DNA from 3 places in the Bacillus tequilensis genome. Region 1 is predicted to be linked to each of the others. Evidence: riboswitches for the same ligand, from Rfam matches in the RefSeq annotation. Region 1 holds a riboswitch; each other region holds the start of a gene.

What was found. A riboswitch is a leader RNA that binds a small molecule or an ion and turns the genes downstream of it on or off. The one in region 1 is predicted to bind S-adenosylmethionine.
Region 2: it holds a riboswitch for S-adenosylmethionine, as region 1 does, so the genes downstream of both, G4P54_RS21295 (hydroxyacid dehydrogenase) here and G4P54_RS20085 (5-methyltetrahydropteroyltriglutamate--homocysteine S-methyltransferase) in region 1, are expected to answer to the same signal.
Region 3: it holds a riboswitch for S-adenosylmethionine, as region 1 does, so the genes downstream of both, metK (methionine adenosyltransferase) here and G4P54_RS20085 (5-methyltetrahydropteroyltriglutamate--homocysteine S-methyltransferase) in region 1, are expected to answer to the same signal.

Annotation. Positions count from the first base shown of each region.
Region 1 is NZ_CP048852.1:3,817,143-3,825,033, reverse strand. Features, by position in the region: gene G4P54_RS20110 (putative RNA methyltransferase) at 1-726, shown strand, start outside; gene G4P54_RS20105 (GntP family permease) at 878-2,296, shown strand; gene G4P54_RS20100 (CoA transferase subunit A) at 2,319-3,035, shown strand; gene G4P54_RS20095 (CoA transferase subunit B) at 3,032-3,688, shown strand; gene G4P54_RS20090 (3-hydroxybutyrate dehydrogenase) at 3,705-4,478, shown strand; gene G4P54_RS20085 (5-methyltetrahydropteroyltriglutamate--homocysteine S-methyltransferase) at 4,530-5,666, opposite strand; SAM riboswitch class I at 5,744-5,850, opposite strand; gene G4P54_RS20080 (5-methyltetrahydropteroyltriglutamate--homocysteine S-methyltransferase) at 5,920-7,053, opposite strand; SAM riboswitch class I at 7,136-7,224, opposite strand; gene G4P54_RS20075 (LURP-one-related/scramblase family protein) at 7,291-7,779, opposite strand.
Region 2 is NZ_CP048852.1:2,038,351-2,046,241, reverse strand. Features, by position in the region: gene G4P54_RS10715 (YozQ family protein) at 1-6, opposite strand, end outside; gene G4P54_RS10710 (biofilm-forming protein) at 52-174, opposite strand; gene G4P54_RS10705 (UPF0715 family protein) at 418-840, shown strand; gene G4P54_RS10700 (hypothetical protein) at 1,174-1,467, opposite strand; gene G4P54_RS10695 (molybdopterin oxidoreductase family protein) at 1,572-3,614, opposite strand; SAM riboswitch class I at 3,762-3,853, shown strand; partial or broken gene G4P54_RS21295 (hydroxyacid dehydrogenase) at 3,970-4,168, shown strand; gene G4P54_RS10685 (MarR family winged helix-turn-helix transcriptional regulator) at 4,454-5,005, shown strand; gene G4P54_RS10680 (ABC transporter ATP-binding protein) at 5,019-5,957, shown strand; gene G4P54_RS10675 (ABC transporter permease) at 5,967-6,713, shown strand; gene G4P54_RS10670 (ABC transporter permease) at 6,707-7,699, shown strand.
Region 3 is NZ_CP048852.1:2,931,834-2,939,724, reverse strand. Features, by position in the region: gene G4P54_RS15565 (ABC transporter permease) at 1-284, opposite strand, end outside; gene G4P54_RS15560 (ABC transporter ATP-binding protein) at 259-1,041, opposite strand; gene G4P54_RS15555 (ABC transporter substrate-binding protein) at 1,054-2,058, opposite strand; gene G4P54_RS15550 (alpha/beta hydrolase family protein) at 2,208-2,981, shown strand; gene G4P54_RS15545 (DUF2584 domain-containing protein) at 3,033-3,275, shown strand; gene pckA (phosphoenolpyruvate carboxykinase (ATP)) at 3,314-4,897, opposite strand; SAM riboswitch class I at 5,097-5,235, shown strand; gene metK (methionine adenosyltransferase) at 5,403-6,605, shown strand; gene asnB (asparagine synthase (glutamine-hydrolyzing)) at 6,754-7,891, shown strand, end outside.

The DNA.
Region 1 (7,891 bases):
GGATACGTGAATTTCCTGACAAAGCCGGTCAAAACGGGTTACGATGCCGGGCTTTTTGAAGCGAGAAGCAGGCTGATTGGCGAATGTGAATTTTTTGATCCGCTCCATCATGCGATTGCAGATCTCATCAGTCCCCCCAAATCTGGCCAAGAGACATTCACGATCTTGGATAGCGGATGCGGTGAGGGTTCTCATTTGAACGCGCTTTGCGGCTTTGATTATGCAGGGAAAACAGCCGCAGGAGCCGGCATCGATCTTTCGAAGGATGGGATTGTAAAAGCTTCTAAGACATACAAAGATCAAATGTGGGCGGTTGCCGATGTGGCGCGTGCTCCCTTTCTTGACCATCAATTTGATGTTGTCCTGTCAATTTTTTCGCCGTCCAATTACGCAGAGTTTCATAGGCTGCTGAAGGATGATGGCATGCTCGTAAAAGTAGTGCCCCGAAGAGATTACTTAATAGAATTAAGGCAATTTTTATATACTGATTCACCAAGGCGCACGTATTCCAATGCGGCAGCTGTTGAGCGTTTTACAGCGAATGTGGGAAACAGCCGCCGTGTGAGGGTGCGCTATGCCAAAATGCTTAACCGGCAAGCGATCCATTGGCTGCTGAAGATGACGCCGCTCGCCTGGTCGGCGCCGGAAGAAAGAGTCAGCTTGCTGAAAGAGATGACATCAGCCGAAATGACGGTTGATGTTGATATCCTGATGGGCATGAGATGAATGACAGAGGAAAGCTCCGAAAAAAGGAGCTTTCCTTTTTTTATCGGAATAGTTGGCCCCCTTTTTCCGTACATATGAAAAGGGGACGGAAAAAGCCGATGCGGACAGGTTTTTGCAAACGCTTTCTAGTTCGCGGGAACGGGGGTTGTATGTGGAACTGATCATCATTCTATTAGCGTTAGGCCTGCTGATGTTTACAGCGTATCGGGGTTTTTCTGTCATTTTGTTTGCGCCGCTGTGCGCGTTGTTCGCGGTGCTGCTGACAGATCCAAGCCATGTGCTTCCTTTTTTCTCCTCAATTTTTATGGAGAAGATGGCGGGGTTTATTAAGCTGTATTTTCCGGTATTTTTGCTTGGGGCGATTTTTGGAAAGGTTGTTGAAATGTCCGGTCTTGCGGCATCGATTGCGAAAACGATTGTCAAGCTTGTCGGGGCGAAAAGAGCGATACTCGCCATTGTGCTGATGGGCGCGATCTTGACGTACAGCGGCGTCAGCCTGTTTGTTGTCGTGTTTGCTGTATATCCTTTTGCGAAAAATCTGTTCCGAGAAGCAAATATACCGAAACGCCTTATCCCGGGAACGATTGCTTTAGGGGCTTTTACGTTTACGATGGATGCACTTCCGGGGACGCCGCAAATTCAAAATGTCATCCCGACGGCGTTTTTCAAAACAGACATTTATGCCGCTCCTTGGCTCGGCTTGATCGGCGCAGTGATCGTGCTGGCAGCAGGCATGCTTTATTTGGAATCGAGGCGAAAAAAAGCGCAGTCATCCGGCGAAGGCAACGGCGGTTTTGATTCGGAGCGTCCGGCCACTCGTGAGACGTCCGAGTTCGCGGCCGAACCTGACAAAAGCCCGCTTCAGCATGCGCTTGCCTTTGGCCCGCTAATACTCGTAGGTGCAATGAATAAATGTTTCACTATATACCTTCCTAAGTGGTATCCGAATGGATTTGATTTTTCGTCGATCGGTTTAAAGGAGCTTGGCAAGCTTGATCTTTCTGCGGCGGCTGCCATTTGGTCGGTGGAGCTGGCTTTGATCATTGGCATCATCACAACAATTTTATTTGATTGGAGAAGAGTGTTTGCCCAAATGAAGGAGGGGCTGAATGAAGGGATCGGCGGCGCCTTGCTGGCATCCATGAATACCGGTGCAGAATACGGTTTCGGCGGCGTTATCGCCGCGCTGCCGGGATTTCAAAAGCTAAGCAGCGGCATTTCGCACACCTTTACCGACCCGCTTGTAAACGGGGCCGTCACGACAACGGCGCTGGCTGGAATCACCGGGTCGGCTTCAGGGGGGATGGGCATTGCGTTAAGCGCGATGTCGGATCAATTCTTGCAGGCGATTCAGGCTTACAACATTCCGCCGGAAGTCATGCATCGGGTCATTTCGATGGCATCGGGCGGCATGGATACGCTGCCGCACAATGGAGCTGTCATCACGCTTCTGGCTGTGACGGGACTGACTCACCGGCAATCATATCGGGATATTTTTGCGATCACACTCATTAAAACGGCTGCCGTATTTGCTGTGATCGCAGTTTACAGTCTGACGGGTCTTGTATAAAAGAAAACGAAGGGGCGTTAATATGGGAAAAGTGCTGTCATCAAGTAAGGAAGCTGCGGAACTGATTCACGACGGGGATACGCTGATTGCCGGAGGATTCGGGTTGTGCGGCATTCCTGACCAGCTCATTTTGGCGATAAGAGATCAGGGAGCAAAGGATTTAACCGTTGTCAGCAACAATTGCGGAGTCGATGACTGGGGGCTTGGTTTGCTTTTGGCTAATAAGCAAATCAAGAAAATGATCGCATCCTATGTCGGTGAAAATAAAATTTTTGAACGGCAGTTTTTAAGCGGAGAGCTTGAAGTCGAGCTTGTTCCCCAAGGAACGCTCGCCGAGAGGATTCGTGCCGGCGGCGCGGGCATACCCGGGTTTTACACGGCGACAGGGGTCGGCACCTCAATAGCCAAGGGAAAAGAACACAAGACGTTCGAAGGCCGGCCATATGTGCTGGAGCGAGGCATCATCGGCGACGTGGCGATCGTCAAAGCGTGGAAAGCGGACACCATGGGAAATTTGGTTTTTCGTAAAACGGCGAGAAATTTCAATCCCGTTGCCGCCATGGCAGGCAAGATCACCATTGCCGAAGCGGAAGAAATTGTGGAAGCGGGAGAGCTCGATCCAGATCACATCCATACGCCGGGAATTTACGTACAGCATGTCGTGCTTGGCGCGAGCCATGAAAAGCGGATTGAAAAACGGACAGTTCGGCAAGCTTCGGGAAAGGGTGAGGCGAAATGAAGGAAGCGAGAAAACGAATGGTGAAACGGGCCGTACAAGAAATCAAGGATGGCATGAACGTCAATCTTGGGATTGGAATGCCGACGCTTGTCGCAAATGAAATACCCGATGGCGTTCACGTCATGCTTCAATCAGAAAACGGTTTGCTCGGAATCGGCCCGTATCCTGTGGAGGGGACGGAAGACGCGGATTTGATCAACGCGGGAAAGGAAACGATCACTGAAGTGACGGGCGCTTCTTATTTTGACAGCGCTGAATCATTCGCAATGATAAGAGGCGGGCATATCGATTTGGCTATCCTTGGCGGCATGGAGGTTTCTGAGCAGGGTGATTTGGCCAATTGGATGATCCCCGGCAAAATGGTCAAAGGGATGGGCGGTGCCATGGATCTCGTCAATGGAGCGAAACGGATTGTTGTCATCATGGAGCATGTCAATAAGCATGGCGAGTCAAAGGTGAAGAAAACATGCTCCCTTCCGCTGACAGGCCAGAAAGTGGTGCACAGGCTGATTACAGATTTGGCAGTGTTTGATTTTGATAACGGCCGCATGACACTGACAGAGCTTCAGGAAGGCGTCACAATTGAAGAGGTTTATGAAAAAACAGAGGCTGATTTCGCTGTAAACCAGTCTGTGCTCAAGCAAAATTCTTAATGGGGAGGTGTTTGACATGAAAAACAAGGTCGCCTTGGTCACTGGGGCAGCCGGCGGAATCGGATTCGAAATCGCAAGAGAATTCGCCCGAGAAGGCGCCAGCGTCATCGTTTCGGATCTTCACCAGAAAGCATGTGAAGAGGCCGCTTCCAAGCTTGCCGAAGAAGGTTTTGACGCAGCCGCCATTCCGTGTGATGTAACAAAGGAAGCGCAAGTCGCTGAGACGGTGGATGGCATCCGGAAACGATACGGCCGCTTGGATACTTTGGTGAACAATGCCGGTATTCAGCACGTCGCCCCAATAGAAGAGTTTCCGACAGAAACCTTTGAACAGCTGATCAAGGTCATGCTGACGGCTCCATTTATCGCGATGAAGCATGTCTTTCCAATCATGAAAAAACAGCAGTTTGGCAGAATCATCAATATCGCGTCTGTTAATGGCTTAGTCGGCTTTGCGGGGAAATCCGCTTATAATAGCGCCAAGCACGGCGTCATCGGGCTGACAAAGGTCGGGGCGCTGGAAGGCGCGCCCCACGGCATTACAGTCAACGCGCTCTGTCCGGGTTATGTCGATACACAGCTTGTCCGCAATCAGCTGAGCGATCTTTCGAAAACGAGAAATGTCCCGTACGACGCGGTACTTGAACAGGTCATTTTTCCGCTTGTGCCGCAAAAACGGCTGCTTTCCATCAAGGAAATCGCAGATTATGCGGTGTTTTTGGCAAGCGAAAAAGCGAAGGGCGTTACCGGGCAGGCTGTCGTTCTAGATGGCGGCTACACCGCTCAGTGACAAAAAAACACACCTCCTCCGCCAGGGAGTCCAGTGTGTTTTTTTCTTTGCTTATTTCCAAACATCGTTAGCGATCTCAACCACATGGCGGAGTTTCGCCCATTGCTGTTCTTCCGTCAGCTTGTTGCCTTCCTCAGTTGAAGCGAATCCGCATTGAGGGCTGAGGCAAAGCTGATCTAAGTTCACATAACGGGACGCTTCTTCGATACGGCGTTTGACGTCGTCCGGATGTTCAAGCTCGCCGAATTTAGATGTCACTAAGCCAAGGACAAGCTGAAGATCAGAGCGCTTCACATAACGGAGCGGTTCAAATCCGCCTGAGCGTGAATCATCATACTCCAGGAAAAGCCCGTCCAGATTCAAGCCGTCAAAAATGGTTTCAGCAGCTGCGTCATAGCCGCCTTCCGCTGTCCAAGTGGACTGGAAGTTGCCGCGGCAAATATGCATGGTTACCGTCAAGTCATCCGGACGGTCTGCAATCGCGTCGTTAATTGATTTCGCAAACAGCTGTCGAAGCTCGTCAGGCGTTGTTCCGAACGCTTCGATTTGTTTTAAGCCTTTTTCTGATAAGAAAACAGCCCATGCCGTATCATCAAGCTGGAGGTAGCGGCAGCCTCTGTCATAAAACGCTTGAATCGCTTTTTTATATGCTTTGGATACGTCATGCTGGAAAAGCTGATAGTCGTTTTTGTACGCATCCTTTTCCAGTTTTCCACGGAAAAACAGCATATTCGGGCTTGGGATCGTCATTTTTGGCGTCGCGTCACCGGCAATGCTATGGAGAAATGAGTAATCTTCAAGCATTGGGTGAGTTGAAAAGTCAATATCACCTGTGACTTTAATGCCGCGTGCTTTTGTTTGTACGTTGTGGAATTGAATGCCCTGCTCGGGAATAAACGGCTCAACGCCATCCAGGTTTTCCAGAAAATCAAAGTGCCACCACGCTCTGCGGAATTCACCGTCTGTTACGACGTTCAGGCCGGTTTCCTTCTGTTTTTCCACAATGCGGATGATTTCATCGTTTTCGATTTGGCGAAGCTGTTCAGCTGTCATTTCGCCGGCCGCTTTTTGCTGCCGCGCTTTTTTGACGGGCTCAGATCTCAGCAAGCTTCCGACTTGATCCGCGCGAAACGGCGGTTTTTTTCTTTGAAGTGATTTTTGTTCTGCGGGTGTTGTTTGTTGTGACATGTTGTCCATTCCTTCTTTCCATTCAAATATAAAAAAGCTCTTCCTTTGGATAAGGAAGAGCTTGCGTGACAATCTCAACCTTATCTTCAAGAGCAATCATTGCTCTAAAGGATTTAGCACCATTCTGTTAAACAGCGGTTGCCGGGTATCGCAGGGCCAGTCCCTCCACCTCTCTTGATAAGGAAAACCTTTTTTATGAAATTTTCTGATAGTATCTATTATTCACACATTTTATCTATCTGTCAATGATAGATTATCTCCACACGTCGCTGGCGATGTCGATGACATGGCGGAGCTTCGCCCATTGCTGCTCCTCTGTCAAAAGATTTCCTTCTTCTGTAGAGGCGAAACCGCACTGCGGGCTGAGGCAAAGCTGATCAAGGCTGACAAAGCGCGCCGCTTCATTGATTCGGCGTTTCACATCTTCTGGATCTTCAAGCTCGCCGTATTTTGATGTAATTAAGCCGAGAACAATTTGCAGATCCTTGCGTTTTACGAAACGAAGCGGATCAAAATTTCCTGAGCGGTCATCATCGTATTCCAAGAACAGGCCGTCCAGGTCTAAGCCGTCCAAAATCGTTTCCGCTACAGCGTCGTAGCCTCCTGATGCCGCCCAAGTTGAACGGAAGTTGCCGCGGCAAATATGCATTGTGATTGCTAAATCATCAGGCCGGTCTGCCACTGCATCGTTAATCGTTTTGGCGAACAAGGCAGGCAATGTTTCTGGATCGCCGCCGAGCGCCTGAACAACCTCTCTGCCTTTTTCCTCAAAGAAGAGAGACCATGACGTATCATCAAGCTGAAGATAGCGGCATCCGGCGTCATAAAAGGCTTTGATTGCTTTTTTGTACGCTTGGGCCAGATCATGAAAGTATTCCTCTTGGTCGTCATAAATCGCTTTATCAGCCTTTTTACCGAAAAACAGCATATTCGGGCTCGGAATTGTCAGCTTTGGTGTCGCATCGCCGGCAATCTCATGTAAAAATTGAAAATCAGCAAGCGCAGGGTGGTTCGTAAAATCAAGTTTTCCCGTCACTTTGATGCTTCGTGCTTTTGTTTTCGCGTTATGGAACTGAATCCCTTCAGCCGGAATGAACGGTTCCACTCCGTCTAGCCCTTCCAAAAAGTCATAATGCCACCAAGAGCGGCGGAATTCCCCATCTGTTACCACCTCGAGACCGATTTCTTTTTGTTTTTCCACAATGCGGCTGATTTCTTGATTTTCGACCTCACGAAGCTGTTCCGCAGTGATCTCGCCGGCCGCTTGCTTCTGCCGGGCTTCTTTCACCGGAGCGGAGCGCAGTAAACTGCCGACATGATCAGCGCGGAAAGGAGCTTTGTGTTGTTTTTCTGTTTTGTGTCCTGTAAGACTTGTTTGTTCAGCCATGTCATTCGCCTCTTTTCTCAAATGTGTAAGCATAAAAAAGCTCTCCCTTTATGTAAGGAAGAGCTTGAACGATCAAATCTCCGCCTCATCTGCAGGATTTAGCACCATTCTGTTTGAAACAGCGGTTGCCGGGTATCATAGGGCCAGTCCCTCCACCTCTCTTGATAAGGTACATCTTCATATTCAGATTTCAATTATCTTAATATTATTACTTTTTGATCAATTGTCAACTCTTTTTTAGAAAAGACTCTCATCATCATCGTCATATAAGACCATATCCAGCACGATAGCGATGGCTGTGCAAATCAGCACATCTTCTTTGTTTGCAATCTGCAGATGATAAGAATCACCCCAGCTGAGCCATTTCTTGCTCACCGACATCCGGACATTTTCCCCGTCAGTCAGCTGGAATTCATTCTTCCACAGGTCCCCGTCAATTTCCCAGTTAAGCCCGGAAATCTCAAATTTCGGTTTGAAAAACGCTAATTTCTTCGTCACCTCACAAACCGTTTTCCCGTCAATTGAAATCACATATCGCGGCAGAAATGACATCACTTTTTGTTCAATGGAAACGAGCGTTTTCCCCGATGAATCTGTCAATTGTAATGAGTCCCCTAACGAAAAGAACCGCCCTTCGACTTTGAAGTGCTCTTGTTCATCCCGGTCATAAATATGAAATGTATCTTTAAATGAGAACATTTTTTGTTTCATAAATAAATCGATCATGGCTGAAGTCTCCTTTTGAATTTGCCCTTATAAAAGATTACGAATAGGGGGCAAAAAGGTTTCAAGTTCCAAATCTAAGTTTTCAAAATGAAAAGGCTGCGTTATTCAGCAG
Region 2 (7,891 bases), 1.8 Mb from region 1:
AGTCACTTTATTTCCTCCAGATAATTGAAATGTTAGTGCGGGCATAAAAACTTATTTCGTTTTTTTAGCATCTGAACCATGTTTTTTAGAGACATCTGCTTTGAAAGCTGTCTCAGTCTCATGGTCATTTCTTGTTTGTTCAATACTTGAATTTTGAATTCCCTTTTTACTCATTGGTTTCACTCCTTTTCGAAAAGTGTTGACATATCAACTCTTCTTATTTTGTCTGTTGATCAGGTATTCATGCGCTTTTTTCATTCGCGATTCCCCAATCAGGAGAGGCGATCTTCATGCCCAGCGTATTTTCTAATAAAAGAACGTATTTTTGGAACCTTTTATTAACGCATGTCGTATAGGATGTTGGGGATGAAATGAGGATTAAACAGTATTGAGAATCATCAAGCAGGAGGTGAAAAAATGAAAAAAATCGTATCATATTATCTAAAGACATTAGGTCTATCCAGCCTTACGTTTGGTTTATTTTTAGGAATTTATTCTTTCGTTATGTATGGCGAGATGGTAATGGCATTGTTTACGGCAGCAATTGCTTTATTATACGGTTTTATGATGTATGGCATTTTCGCTTTTCCACTGCAAATGATGTTGCAGAAAAAAACGAGAACATTCAGTGTCATGTATCTATTGATTTACAGTGGGATAGCTTTTATCGCGGTTTTCCTGTTTTTGGTCATTGGTGACCCTGCGTCAATAGCATGGACATTGCAATCGTACATTTATTATATGTTATGTATTGCAGCTGCAGTGATTTACTGGTTCTGGGACTCTCTGATCCTTTATAAACGGACAGTTTCAGGCGTGTCAAGCAAACCAGAGAACTGAAGTTGAATATGGAAATTGACGGTGATTCGGGATATTGCACTAACATTGCTGCGTCAATTTCATAGTTTAAAAAATAAATCCTCCGCGGATAAAGGTACAGTATGGGAGCAAAATGAGATCATTCAACCCGAATTGGTTTGCTAAGTGTTTTACGATACATACGTTTATCAAGATCATCAATCAAAGGGGATATAAACAAAAACGATCATTGCGGAACGGGGATCTTGAGCCGTTTGAGGAAAGAATATTGATGGGGATTTATCGTTTATCACAGAGTTATACAGCAAAGCTGAGGAGAGCGTGACAACGAATCTCGCTCTCCTCAGTTTTGTTTTATTCACCTTGATGTTTCTCAACTAATGTGAATGTCCATTCTTTTAATAAATGTTTCTGCACATATTTTTTCCCGTTTATTTCGATGTAAGGAATGTCTGTCTTGTCCCCGGCTAACTGCTTTGCCTCTGCTGTCGTTATTCCTAAAAAATGTCCGATGTAAAAGAAAATATCCCGTTCCTTTATAAGCAAGATATCATTCTGTTCATTCCCTTTTTGATGGTTCATTTGCTTTAAGCCTTCACCGATAAAATATCCAGCCAAAGCAATACCGATTCCTAAAAAAACGTCCATGTGTATGCCTCCATTATGTCGATGTTATGTTATACGAGCTTGGCATACTCGGGGTTTCATATTTTGAAACAAAAAAGCGGTCAGAGCGTGCTTTAAGTGTTTTTTCACGCCTTTTCAATCTGCACGCGGCCTGAAAAAAAGGTGGCGCCGCCGCCCATATCGGATAAGCGGTCTGAGGTAAGCGCGTTTACAAGCTGTTTTTTTCCTGGTTCATCCGCCCATAATCCTTGGCTGACTACGACACCGGACAGTACTTGTTCCCCGACTGAAGCGGCAAGCTCGCATTCTCCCCGGCTGTTCCAAATTCGTACAGGATCTCCATCACCGATTCCGTATTTTTTAGCATCTTTTGTATTGATAAAAAGCTTTGGCATCTTTTCAAGCTTGATATGCTTTGCATTGTTGGAAAACGTTGAGTTTAAGAAATTATGGTTTGGCGCCGGAACATACATAAACGGATACTCGTCATCGGATATAAGAGGGGTATATGTCGGTAAAGCCGGGAAGCCGTCTTGTTTCATTTTTTCTGAATATAATTCTATTTTTCCGCTTGGAGTCGGAAGTTTGCCTGGAAACAGGGGCTTTTCGCGTTTCGCTTTCATAAATGAAAACTTAGAAAGGGAATCGTAACCAATCTCAGTCAAATACGGATTATCTGGATGGTCAAGCGCCTGACGGATTAATTCTTCATCTGAATCTTTGAGCTCCTGGTCTGTGAATCCCATTGCTTCAGCCAGTAATCGGAACACCTCAGTATTAGACTTGCTTTCTCCATAGTTCTCAATCACCGGCTGCTGAAGCTGAATGTAATGGTGCCAGTAGGAGGTATAAAAATCAGTGTTCTCAAAAGCGGATGTTGCAGGCAGTACAATGTCCGCATATGCAGCCGTTTCCGTTAAAAACAAATCATGAACCACAGTAAACAAGTCTTCCCGCAGCAAGCCCTGTCTGACTTTGTTTGCTTTCGGCGCGACGACGGCAGGGTTTGTTCCGTAAATAAAAAGAGAGCGGATAGGCGGATCTGTTTCCAAAAGCACCTTGCCAAGCTGATTCATATTAAACGACCTCGGTGTGCGTCCTTTCAATAAGTCGGGCCGCTGCAAGGCATTTGTGTTATATTCTAAAATTCCGCTGTTATGCTTAATTGCGCCGCCCCCTTTATGCAGCCATTGGCCGGTGATCGCCGGAAGACAGGCAATCGTCCTTACAATCATCCCGCCGTTATCGTGATGCTGGATTCCATTTCCGATTCTGATAAAAGAAGGGGAGACTTTCCCATACATTCTTGCCAGCTGATAAATATCTTCAGTGCTGATCCCGGTGATCATTGATACCTTTTCCGGATTATACTGTTTCACGTGTTCACGGAGCTTGTCGTAGCCGACCGTGTATTCAGACAGGAATGCTTCATCGTGAAGGTTTTCTTTAAATAAAATGTGCATGATGCCAAGGGCAAGTGCGCTGTCAGTTCCCGGCTTTATTGGAATAAACCAATCTGCAAGACGCCCTGTCTGATTTTTATGTACATCGATCACGACAATTTTGGCACCTTTTTTTCGCGCTTTTTGGGCGATTGTAATTTGGTGCATGTTTGTGCTGACAGCGTTAATTCCCCAAAAAATAAATAGTTTTGTATGAATGGTTTCCTCAGGATCGATTCCCGCGCTTATGCCCATTGTATATTTATAGCCTTCAGATCCCGCTTTGCTGCAAATCGTCCGTTCAAGCTGGCTTGATCCCATGCGGTAAAAAAAGCGGCGGTCCATTCCTTCAGCTGTCAATTTCCCCATATTTCCGTAAAAGCTGTAAGGAAGTATGCTTTCAGCTCCCATTTCATCAATCAGCTGCTTCCAGCGGGAGGTGATCGTATCAATCGCCTCTTCCCAGGAAATCGGTTCAAATATCGCTTGGCCTTTCGCGCCTGTCCGTTTAAGCGGTGTAGTCAGCCGCTTTTCATCATAGATGCGCTCCGTCATGTTTCGAACTTTGTTGCATATGTTTCCAGCTGTGACAGGATGATCGGGATCTCCCTGCACTTTCACAATTTTTCCGTCTTTTTTATGTATTAACAATCCGCATTGATCCGGGCAGTCAAGCGAGCAAACGGACTTAAAAATGCCATTTTGTTGTGTAGCAAAAGATTTTATGGCCCAGTTCCTCTCTCTAGTTAGATATTTTGTAAGAATTATAACATTTCGGATGATAACGTCAATTCTGAAAAAATAGATTAACATCAATCTTGGAATTCTTTATGATAAACGTATTCTTTATTCTGAAAATGATATATTCAACATTTTCTATCCAGAGAGGTGGAGGGACCGGTCCAATGAAACCTTGGCAACAGTATTGTACCAATTCCAGCAAGCGTCAGCTTGAAAGATAGGAAAGCAAGGTTTATACCGGCGTCTGTCTGTAGACAGGGCACGCTTATATATGATCTCTTTCCATCTTCGGAAAGAGATTTTTTTATGAAAAAATATGATGAAAAGGACGTTTTGCACCATGACGTTTTTGGTTACAGCACCATACAACAAAGAAGGACACAAAGAGCGAGCTTGAAACATTGTTCGGCTCGGTTTGTTATCAATCCTAGGAGGAGCAAGGCCGGGCATACCGGGAAGTTGAAATCATTCAGCTATTAAAAGAAACACATACGATAGGTTTGATTACTCAGCTCGATCAAGTAACAGAGAACGTATTTTGAACTGATGAAAGAGAGTGCGATTTTCGTCAATACTTCAAGAGAGGTTGTGGTAAACCGCATTCATATACCTGTACCTGAGGAAAAAGCAGTACAGGAGGAATCATCTCCTCAATATGCATCTTAATCAGAAAGCGCCCTGTTTCAGGGGCGCTTTTTGTCCTTTTCTTGTGGAGAGAGCTGACAAACTTAACTTTCCTGAAGGAGAATAGACAATATGTTGACATTTAATCGAGAAGTGTTATGATGTTATAGACAATATATTGTCTAACGAGGAGGATGAGTATGGATTATTCAAAAGAACTGAAAGATTTATTTTTAATGCAACAATCTTACGCTACACTTTTTTCTGTTTTAAACAAAATCCAATCACGCGGAGACGATTATTATGAAAGCTTAACGTCAAGACAATTTATGACGATGGTTGCCATACTGCATTTACCGGAAGAGGAAACGACATTTAACAACATCGCAAAAAAATTAGGCACTTCAAAACAAAACATCAATAGGCTTGTCAGTAGTATTGAAAAAAGAGGTTATGTCATTACTGTTCCGAGTAAACGCGACAAGCGAGCGGTTAATGTGAAGATTACTGATTCAGGCAAGCGTGTCATGGAGGAATGCGGTGAAAAAGCGGTGTACTTTATGGCAGATCTATTTAAAGGGTTTTCTACGGAAGAGCTGGAAACATTGTGGGTTTTATTGAAGAAACTGTACAGTTTTGACGGAGAGGAACAGGATGGCTTTGAAGAAAACGCTGCTGATTTTGACATTGAACAAAATCGGGACGATTTGAAAACAAATTTATTGCAGGAATTCTCAAAACGGAGAATGTAAAAAGGAGAAATATATGAACAACATGGCGGCTGTAGAAAATTTGAAAATACAGTACGGAAACAAAACAGCGGTAAATGGGATTTCTTTTGAAGTGAGAGAGGGGGAAGTTCTTGGCTTGTTAGGCCCAAATGGTGCTGGGAAAAGCACCACCATTCACGTGTTATCCGGAGTATTGTCGGCCAGTTCTGGCAACGTGACAATACTGGGCCACAATGTGAAAAAAGGGTCAAAGGAAATGAAGAAAGGCATCGGAATTGTACCTCAAGATATCGCGATTTACAAGGAAATTTCCGCTGAGAAAAATGTTCGTTTTTTTGCGAGTCTTTATTCTCTTAGAGGAGAAGAACTGAAAGCCCGAGTCAGAGAGGCTTTGGAGCTCGTACAGCTATATGACCGGAAAAATGACAAGCCTAAGACGTTTTCAGGCGGGATGAAAAGAAGATTAAATATCGCGTGTGCCATTGCACATCAGCCGAAATTGATTATCATGGACGAGCCCACTGTAGGAATCGATCCGCAATCCCGGCATCACATTTTGGAATCGATAAAAGAGCTGAAATCAAGAGGAGCGAGCATTATTTACTCGACACATTATATGGATGAAGTCGAGGCGATTGCAGATCGCATTATAATCATGAATGAAGGGAGAATCATTGCCAATGGAACAAAAGAAGAGCTGTACAAAGAAGTGAATAAAGAAATGACATATGCTTTTCAGCTGGCACATGTTCAGAAATTAAATAAAAACGCTATTAGAAAAATCAAAGGAGTGACAGAAGTTGATTTCTCTGACCATCAACTACAAGTGACCGTTCAGCAAAACCAGGATCACCTGAGTGAAATCATAGCAGAATTGGGTGCCCAAGGCTGCGGCATCCTAAGCATGAACAAAAAAGAGGCATCGTTAGAAACAGTATTTTTAGAGCTGACGGGAAGAAATTTAAGAGATTAGGAGAGCAAAATGAGTCTGTTAAAATTGATAACGTTTGATTTTATGAATATTATAAGGAATCCGGTTCTTGTGATCGCCAATACGGTCTTTCCTTTCGTTCTTATTCTGATCATGGGCTTTGTGACGAAAAACAGCTTTGGAGCAGGCGAGGTCAGTTCGTATGATTATTATGGAGTGAATATGATGGTTTTTGCTGCAACACTGATCGCTATGACCGCCTCTAATACGTTTATGGAGGAAAAGGTGAAGAAAGCGAACCTCCGTATTGTATATGCGCCCGTTTCGACAACCGATATTTATCTTTCTAAATTACTATCAACCTGGATATTTAGTGTCATCATGTACAGTTTGAATGTGTTGATCGCCCAGACAATGTTTCATTTGAACTTTGGCGGACAACATCTTCCCTATTTCATGCTCTTATTGTATGTATTTTTATTTTTTGGTTGTTGTTTTGGTACAATGTTTTGCAGTTTGTTCAAAAATGAAGAACAGGCGAACGGGTTTATGCAAATTCCGATAGCCTTTTTTATTTTCTTTGGCGGCGTTTTTTTCGGGATTCATAGATTGGGAGAAGTCGTCAATCATATATCACTACTTTCTCCGGTTAAATGGGTAACAGAGTGTTCATTTCATCTTATTTATGATCACGATTCCAGTATGCTGCTGCCTGTTATGTCAGGACTATTTTTTGCTTCAATCATTTGTATTGCCGTTTCACATGTTACATGTAAGTCGGAGGGATATGTATGCTGAGTCTATTTCAAAACAGATGGGAGCGAATCTTGACCAAAAAAGCGATTATCATCATTACAGTGATCATTGTCCCTCTGATGGTTGGTGTTGCGATTATGTTTTCCGGAAAGCCGATTTTCAAAGAAACGATTGCTTTTGTAACAGAGCAGGACGACGTACAGCATATGCCGAGTGATTCTGCTTTTAGAGTGGTGGCGGTACATCAGAAACCGACGTTTTCTGATCTGGTGTTAGGGAAATATGCAGCTATCGTAGAAAAAAATCAAGGTGATTACAAAGTAACCACGTTGAAAAGTAAAGCGGATCAAAAGAGAATTCAGCAATTTTTTAAAACTGGAAAAATGCGAGGCGGCTACTTGGGAGAGGATGAATTAAGGGCTGAAAGGGGAACAGGAACGAATATCTTGGGCTTTATCGTAATGCTTGTTTTGATGCAAGGTGTGGCATTAGCTTCGTTATATCCAGAAGACCGAATGCTCAAAACCTTTAGAAGGATTTTGGTGTCTCCCGTACATGTGGGGAAATATTTGCTTGTTCAATTTATCTTTACGTTTTTATGTCTATACATACCCACTTACTTGGCCATCGTGATTACAAAAGTATTTTTCCATGCTGACATTGGTTTCCGTTTGGACATTCTTGCTGGGCTACTGGGTGTTCTAATCATGCTTGCAACAGGATTTGCTATCTTTATGGCTTCTGTTATGGACCGAAACATCAGTTTGGTGTCAAGCGGTATCAGTGTGGTCACATGTGTATTGTCAGGCTGTTTTCTTTCTTTTGCTCCGCATCATCCATTGTTGAATACGCTTTGTGCGATACTGCCGCAACGAGCGTATATGACTTTTATTCACGGGGTAGAAATGGGACATACAATGTGGGAATACAAAACTCAAGTTGTTTATATTTTGATGTGCTCGGCTGTATTTTGTTTCCTTGGAGGTTTTATCACAAGAAGAAGGACTATTAAAGGGATTTATGAATAGTGCAGATGAACATGAGATGTATAGGTTTCTGTGCATCTTTTTTACTTGTTGTTTATGCTGTATCAATCATTATGTAATAAAAGTTTAGAGGTGAAATCTGATCAAGAATCGGGTGCAGCTTCACCGATATTGTTTGCTGTCGCATGCAGCTGGCCATAGCCGCTATCGTCGCTGGCAAAAATCACTTCATCT
Region 3 (7,891 bases), 890 kb from region 1:
ATAAACGTCCCAAGCAAAAAGCCAAGCACTGTTTCAAATAAAGTGACGCCGATATGTGACAGTAAAGACCCGTCACCGAGTTTCTCCAGCAGTAAACGCCATACAGCTGACGGAGAACTGAAGATCAGCGGATCGATCCAGCCGAGTCTGCTGGAGATTTCCCAACCTGAGAAAAAAAGGATAAATATGGCGAATTGAAAAGAATGGACTTTCCATTTTTCCTTTTTCTGTTTGCATTGATATTGCTCGTGAAGCAGATCAATGGTTTCTTTGCTGTTTCTCAAGGGAATTCAGCTCCTTCCATATTGTTTGAAACAGGGTCTGGAAGGATGGCTCCTGGCGGGCGTCAAAAGGCTTCATCGCGGCCAATTCCTTAGGAATGGTAAAAATCTGATGGATGGTGCCCGGCTGGTTTGAAAATAAAAAGATCGTGTCGCTCATCGCTATCGCTTCCCCAATATCATGAGTAACAAGCACTGCTGTTTTTTGATACTCCTTTAATGTGCGGAATACAAGATTTTCCAGTGAAAGCTTTGTCTGAAAATCAAGCGCGGAAAATGGCTCATCCAGCAAAAGCAGACTTGGATTTGGCGCAAGAGTTCTTGCAAGCGCGGCCCGCTGGCGCATACCGCCCGACAGCTCTTTCGGATATCTGTTCTCCACATCTATGAGGCCGAACTCCGGCAATAGGCCGAGTGCGGCGGTCTTGCTTTCTTCCGTCAGCGTGTCGGCGATTTTTAAACCGAGAAGCACATTTTCTTCGATGGATTTCCAGGGAAATAAGTAATCCTGCTGGAGCATGTAGCCGATGTTATGTTCTTTTTGATTCGGCTCACGGCCTTCAATCAGAACTCTGCCTTCCGATGGCTCAATCAGCCCGGCGATAATGGAAAGCAGTGTTGTTTTACCGCAGCCGCTTGGGCCGAGAAATGAGATGAAATCACCTTTTTCGGCATCGAAATGAATATCCCGCACAGCCGTTGTTTTTTCTTTAATAGAAAAATAAGTATGGGTTACATGGTCGACATGTAAGAAAGACATAGATGGCGCCTCCTATTTTTCCGAGGTGACTTTTTCGGCAATTTGTTTATTTACAAGCTGATGATATGGAATGTGCTTCGGCAGTTCTCCCGATTGGTCCATAATGGTTTGGAGCAGCTCCCATTCTTTTTCGTTGAGGAGAGGGTCTGGCGAATACGAATGCTGTTTTTTATAGCGTTCGATGGATGTTTCGATGACTTCTGGGGCGGTATCATCAAATTCATCTTTGATGGCGTCCGTGATGTCCTTCGCTGTGTGACTTTCCACCCACTGCTGCGCCTTATAAATGGCTTTTGTAAACTTGACGGCTGTATCTTCGTGTTTCTTCAGATAGCTTTGTTTTGCCATAAAAGTCGTATACGGAACCTGGCCTGATTCTTCCCCGAACGATGCCACGATATGTCCGATGCCTTTTTGCTCAAAGAGGGAAGCTTGCGGTTCAAAGAGCTGTACATAGTCACCGGTTCCGGAAGCAAATGCATTGGCGATATTGGCGAAGTCTATGTTCTGGATGAGGTCAATATCCTTATGCGGGTCAATCTTATGTTTGTTCAGCACATACTCGCCAGCCATTTGCGGCATGCCGCCTTTTCTCTGGCCGAGAAACGTTTTCTCTTTCAGCTGATCCCAGTCGAAGTGTTCAACATCTTCTCTCGCAACAAGGAACGTTCCGTCTGTCTGGGTCAGCTGGGCGAAATTGATGACGGGGTCTTTAGCGCCTTGTGCTTCGACATAAATAGAGGTTTCTGACCCGACAAGTGCGATGTCTGCGCCATTTGAAAGAAGCGATGTCATCGTTTTGTCGCCGCCCCATGTCGTATTGACATCGACATCAAGACCTTCTTCCTTGAAAAATCCTTTAGACTCAGCCACATATAAAGGCGCGTAAAAAATCGAATGGGTCACTTCAGCTACTTTGACTTTGGTGAGCGTTTCTTCCTGCCTGCAAGCCGCCAGGGCGATCATCAGAAATGTGCTGACGACACAGGCGAAGCCCAGCCTTAACCATTTGTTCACATAGACAACCTCCTTATTTAGCATCAAGTTAATATCCTTTTTTGCTTTACATATCGTATGATGGGTATAAAAATGTGTGAATGCCTAATCAGGTTCTCCGGATGTATTGGCGGAGTAAGGAAAGCATATAGAAAAAGGAGGCGGCTGCTTTGATTGTTGAGAAAAGAAGATTTCCGTCGCCAAGCCAGCATGTGCGTCTGTATACGATCTGCTATCTTTCAAATGGCTTACGGATAAAGGGGCTTTTGGCTGAGCCGGCGGCGCCGGGACAATATGACGGATTTTTATATTTGCGCGGGGGGATTAAAAGTGTGGGCATGGTTCGGCCGGGCCGCATAATCCAGTTTGCATCCCAAGGATTTGTTGTGTTTGCTCCTTTTTACAGAGGAAATCAAGGAGGAGAGGGCAACGAGGATTTTGCCGGAGAGGACAGGGAGGATGCTTTTTCCGCTTTTCGCCTGCTTCAGCGGCATCCGAATGTCAAGAAGGACAGGGTTCATATCTTTGGCTTTTCCCGCGGCGGAATTATGGGAATGCTCACTGCGATTGAAATGGGCCGGCATGCGGCTTCATTCGTTTCCTGGGGAGGCGTCAGTGATATGATCCTTACATATGAAGAGCGGCAGGATTTGCGGCGTATGATGAAAAGGGTCATTGGCGGAACACCGAAAAAGGTGCCTGAGGAATACAAATGGAGAACACCGTTTGACCATGTAGACAAAATTCAGGCACCCGTGCTGTTAATCCATGGAGAAAAAGACCAAAACGTTTCGATTCAGCATTCCTATTTATTCGAAGAGAAGCTAAAACAGCTGCATAAGCCGGTGGAGACGTGGTACTACAGTACCTTCACACATTATTTCCCGCCAAAAGAAAACCGGTGTATCGTGCGGCAGCTCACACAATGGATGAAGAACCGCTGACGGTGAAATATGGTATGATAAAGAAAAAAGAGAACGAAAGGGGATCTCACTTTGGGAATGCCTGTAGAATTTAATACACTGATTGTGACAAAAGGAAACGAAGTTCGCATAGATGAAAATATATTCACGTTAGAGAAAGACGGATACCGGGTGTATCCGATGGAGATTCCGATGGATGTGCAAAAAACAAAGTTCGGAGAAAAGTCAGGCACAGCTGAAGTGCAGAAACTTCAATGGGAAAACGGCCGGACCATCATTACGTACAAGCTGACTTCTCTGCATTCTGTTAATTAAAACAAGCCAAGGGCGTAATCGCTCTTGGCTTTTGCTTTTTAAACGAGAGGGCCGCCTGCCTGTGCAATGGCATCCGTATGTGTGAACTTTTTAAAATTCTCTTTGAATTCGTTTGCGAGATAGACAGCCTTTTCTCTGTATTCTTCCTTATTGTTCCACGTGTTTTCCGGCTGAAGAATATGATCAGGAACACCAGGAACGTGAATCGGAATGTGCAGGCCGAAAATATCGTCAGTCATCATTTCAGCACCCTCTAATTTGCCTTCAATTGCAGCTTTGACCATCGCTCTCGTGTAAGAAAGCTTCATGCGTTCGCCTGTGCCGTAGCCGCCGCCGGTCCAGCCGGTATTGACCAAGAAAACCTCTGCGCCGTGTTCATCGATCTTTTTCCCGAGCATTTCAGCATAGACGTGAGCAGGAAGCGGCAAAAACGGTGAGCCGAAGCATGTGGAGAACGTCGTCTCAGGAGACGTTACACCGCGTTCGGTTCCGGCTAGCTTGCTCGTATACCCGCTCAAGAAATGGTACATCGCCTGCTCCTTCGTCAATTTGCTGATCGGCGGCAGGACTCCGAATGCATCAGCCGTCAAAAATACAATGGCTGACGGGTGGCCTGCCATGCTCGGGGTCACAATGTTGTCAATCATATGAATCGGGTAAGCCGCCCGCGTATTTTCGGTATAGAAAGAATCATCGTAATTGGCTTCACGTGTATCCTCATCAATAACAACATTTTCGAGAACAGATCCGAAGCGGATCGCGTTAAAGATTTGAGGCTCCTTTTCTTCGCTTAAATGAATGCACTTGGCGTAGCATCCGCCTTCAATATTAAAGACGCCTGTGTCAGACCAGCCGTGTTCATCGTCGCCGATCAGCTTGCGGTCAGCGTCGGCTGACAGTGTGGTTTTGCCTGTTCCGGACAACCCGAAGAAAAGAGCGACATCGCCTTTGTCACCGACATTGGCTGAGCAGTGCATGGATAAAATATCTCTTTCAGGGAGCAGGAAATTCATAATGGAGAAAATGGATTTCTTCATTTCTCCGGCATACTCTGTTCCGCCGATTAAAATCGTCCGCTTTTCGAAAGAGACAATAATAAACGTTTCGGAGTGTGTGCCGTCTGTTTTTGGATCCGCTTTGAAATGCGGAGCAGAAAGAATGGTAAACGGCTGTTCAACTGTTTTCTTATCATTGCCTTCCGGGCGGATAAACAGCTGTCTGGCGAATAAATTGTGCCATGCGAACTCATTTACGACAGTGATCGGCAGCCTGTATTTTTCGTCTGCCCCGGCAAATCCTTCGAAAACAAACAGCTCATCCCGCTGTTTCAGGTAGCTGACAACTTTCGTGTACAGCCGGTCGAACGCTTCTTCTGAAATCGGCTGGTTCACCATACCCCAATCGATCTTATGTTTCGTGCTTTCTTCCTCCACGATAAATTTGTCTTTAGGTGAACGTCCTGTATAAGCCCCTGTAGTCGCCCGAACGGCACCCGTGGATGTTAAAATGCCCTCGTTCCGCGATAGTACTTTTTCTGTAAGCTGTGCTGCTGATAAATTATGACGCACATTTGGACTTGTTAATAACGCTTGTAAATCAGCGGTCAAATCAACTGAGTTCATATGAAACCTTCCTTTATCGTTTTTTATGTTTTGCTAATTGTGAATTAGTATAACATATATTTTCGAATAGTCTATACTATTTATCGTTTTTTGTGTGTGCGTTTTCCAATCTTTTCCCTTGCGATATAGGTGCCTATTTCTTCTGAATCATATTGACATTGCAAACCCTTTTACGATAAGATATTTCATTGAGCGGATACTCTTATCCCGAGCTGGCGGAGGGACAGGCCCTATGAAGCCCAGCAACCGGTTTCTCTGTTATTTATTATGTTAAACTGTGTGAGACAACCAAGGTGCTAACCTGTTGCAAGGTTGTATGATTCCTTGAGCGATAAGAGTGAAAGGCACAAAGACCAAACCCTTTCCTCGATGGAAAAGGTTTTTTTATTTCATAAATATGCCAATTAACATTCTCTAATATAACGTTACATTGTATAAGAGGGAGCGAGTTCCGTATCATATATACAAGGTCTTTCGGGAGGCCTTGTGCAGGAGGAAGCAAATCATGAGTAAAAATCGTCGTTTATTTACATCAGAATCTGTTACGGAGGGGCATCCGGATAAAATCTGTGACCAGATTTCTGACAGCATCTTAGATGAAATTTTAAAGAAAGACCCAAACGCGCGTGTTGCTTGTGAAACATCTGTGACAACTGGTTTGGTTCTTGTCAGCGGAGAGATCACAACATCTACGTATGTTGACATTCCGAAAACGGTTCGCCAAACCATTAAAGAAATCGGATACACACGTGCGAAATACGGATTTGATGCGGAAACTTGTGCAGTTTTAACATCAATTGACGAGCAGTCTGCTGATATCGCGATGGGTGTAGACCAAGCGCTTGAAGCCCGTGAAGGCACAATGAGCGACGAAGAAATTGAAGCGATCGGTGCGGGTGACCAAGGTTTAATGTTCGGTTACGCGTGCAACGAAACGAAAGAGCTTATGCCTCTTCCAATTTCACTAGCTCATAAATTAGCCCGCCGCCTGAGTGAAGTTCGTAAAGAAGATATTCTTCCGTACCTTCGCCCTGACGGCAAAACACAGGTAACGGTCGAGTACGATGAAAATAACAAGCCTGTGCGTATTGACGCGATTGTCATTTCAACTCAGCATCACCCTGAAATTACGCTTGAGCAAATCCAGCGCAACATTAAAGAACATGTGATCAATCCAGTTGTTCCTAAAGAGCTGATTGATGAAGAAACAAAATATTTCATCAATCCTACAGGTCGTTTCGTTATCGGAGGCCCTCAAGGGGATGCAGGACTTACAGGACGCAAAATCATCGTTGATACGTACGGCGGCTATGCACGCCACGGAGGCGGCGCGTTCTCTGGTAAGGATGCGACGAAGGTAGACCGTTCTGCGGCTTATGCAGCAAGATACGTTGCGAAAAACATCGTTGCGGCTGAGCTTGCTGATTCTTGTGAAGTACAGCTTGCTTACGCGATCGGTGTTGCACAGCCAGTGTCAATTTCAATCAACACATTCGGATCCGGAAAAGCTTCTGAGGAAAAACTGATTGAAGTTGTTCGAAATAACTTTGACTTACGACCTGCCGGCATTATCAAAATGCTTGATTTACGCCGCCCGATCTACAAACAAACTGCTGCGTACGGCCATTTTGGACGCCACGATGTTGATCTTCCGTGGGAGCGTACAGACAAAGCAGAGCAGCTGCGTAAAGAAGCGTTAGGAGAATAATTTTATAGCCGCTTACTGGTTAAGCGGCTTTCCCTTTTTTACGTTGTATTCATGTTTATTTTTTTACATAACCGTGAAACCAAATACTATTCACAGCGTCTATAAATAGGGGTTCAATGATGATAATTTTAATTATGGAGGCAATACTATGTGTGGATTTGTCGGGGTTTTTAACAAGCATCCGTTAGCTCAAACCGCTGATCAAGAAGAATTAATCAAACAAATGAACCAAATGATCGTTCACCGCGGTCCTGACAGTGATGGATATTTCCATGATGAGCACGTTGGATTCGGTTTCAGACGGCTCAGCATTATTGACGTAGAAAATGGCGGACAGCCTTTATCATATGAAGATGAAACATATTGGATTATCTTTAACGGAGAAATCTATAACTATATTGAACTGAGAGAAGAACTTGAAGCAAAGGGGTATACATTCAACACGGATTCGGACACAGAGGTTCTTCTTGCGACTTACCGTCACTATAAAGAAGAAGCGGCGTCCAAACTGCGCGGTATGTTTGCTTTTCTGATTTGGAATAAAAACGATCATGTGCTTTATGGAGCAAGAGATCCTTTCGGCATTAAACCGCTGTATTACACAACGATAGATGATCAGGTTTATTTTGCCTCAGAGAGAAAAAGTTTAATGGTTGCTCAAAATGATATTGAAATAGATAAAGAGGCATTGCAGCAGTACATGTCTTTCCAATTCGTTCCTGAACCAAGCACGCTTGATGCCAATGTGAAAAAAGTAGAGCCGGGTTCACAGTTTACAATCCGCCCGGACGGCGATATCACATTTAAAACGTATTTCAAAGCGAACTTCAAGCCGGTTCAGACTGAAGAAGACAAGCTTGTGAAAGAGGTCAGAGACGCAATCTACGACTCTGTCAACGTTCATATGAGAAGTGACGTTCCTGTCGGTTCATTCCTGTCCGGCGGAATTGATTCTTCCTTTATTGTATCCGTTGCGAAAGAATTGCATCCAAGCTTAAAAACATTCTCTGTCGGATTTGAACAGCAGGGCTTCAGTGAAGTCGATGTAGCGAAAGAAACTGCAGCGGCGCTTGGCATTGAAAACATCAGCAAAGTCATTTCGCCTGAGGAATATATGAACGAGCTTCCGAAGATCGTTTGGCATTTTGATGATCCGCTTGCTGATCCGGCAGCGATTCCGTTGTACTTTGTTGCGAAAGAAGCGAAAAAACATGTAACGGTTGCATTATCAGGTGAAGGCGCGGATGAGCTCTTCGGCGGATATAACATTTACCGTGAGCCGCTTT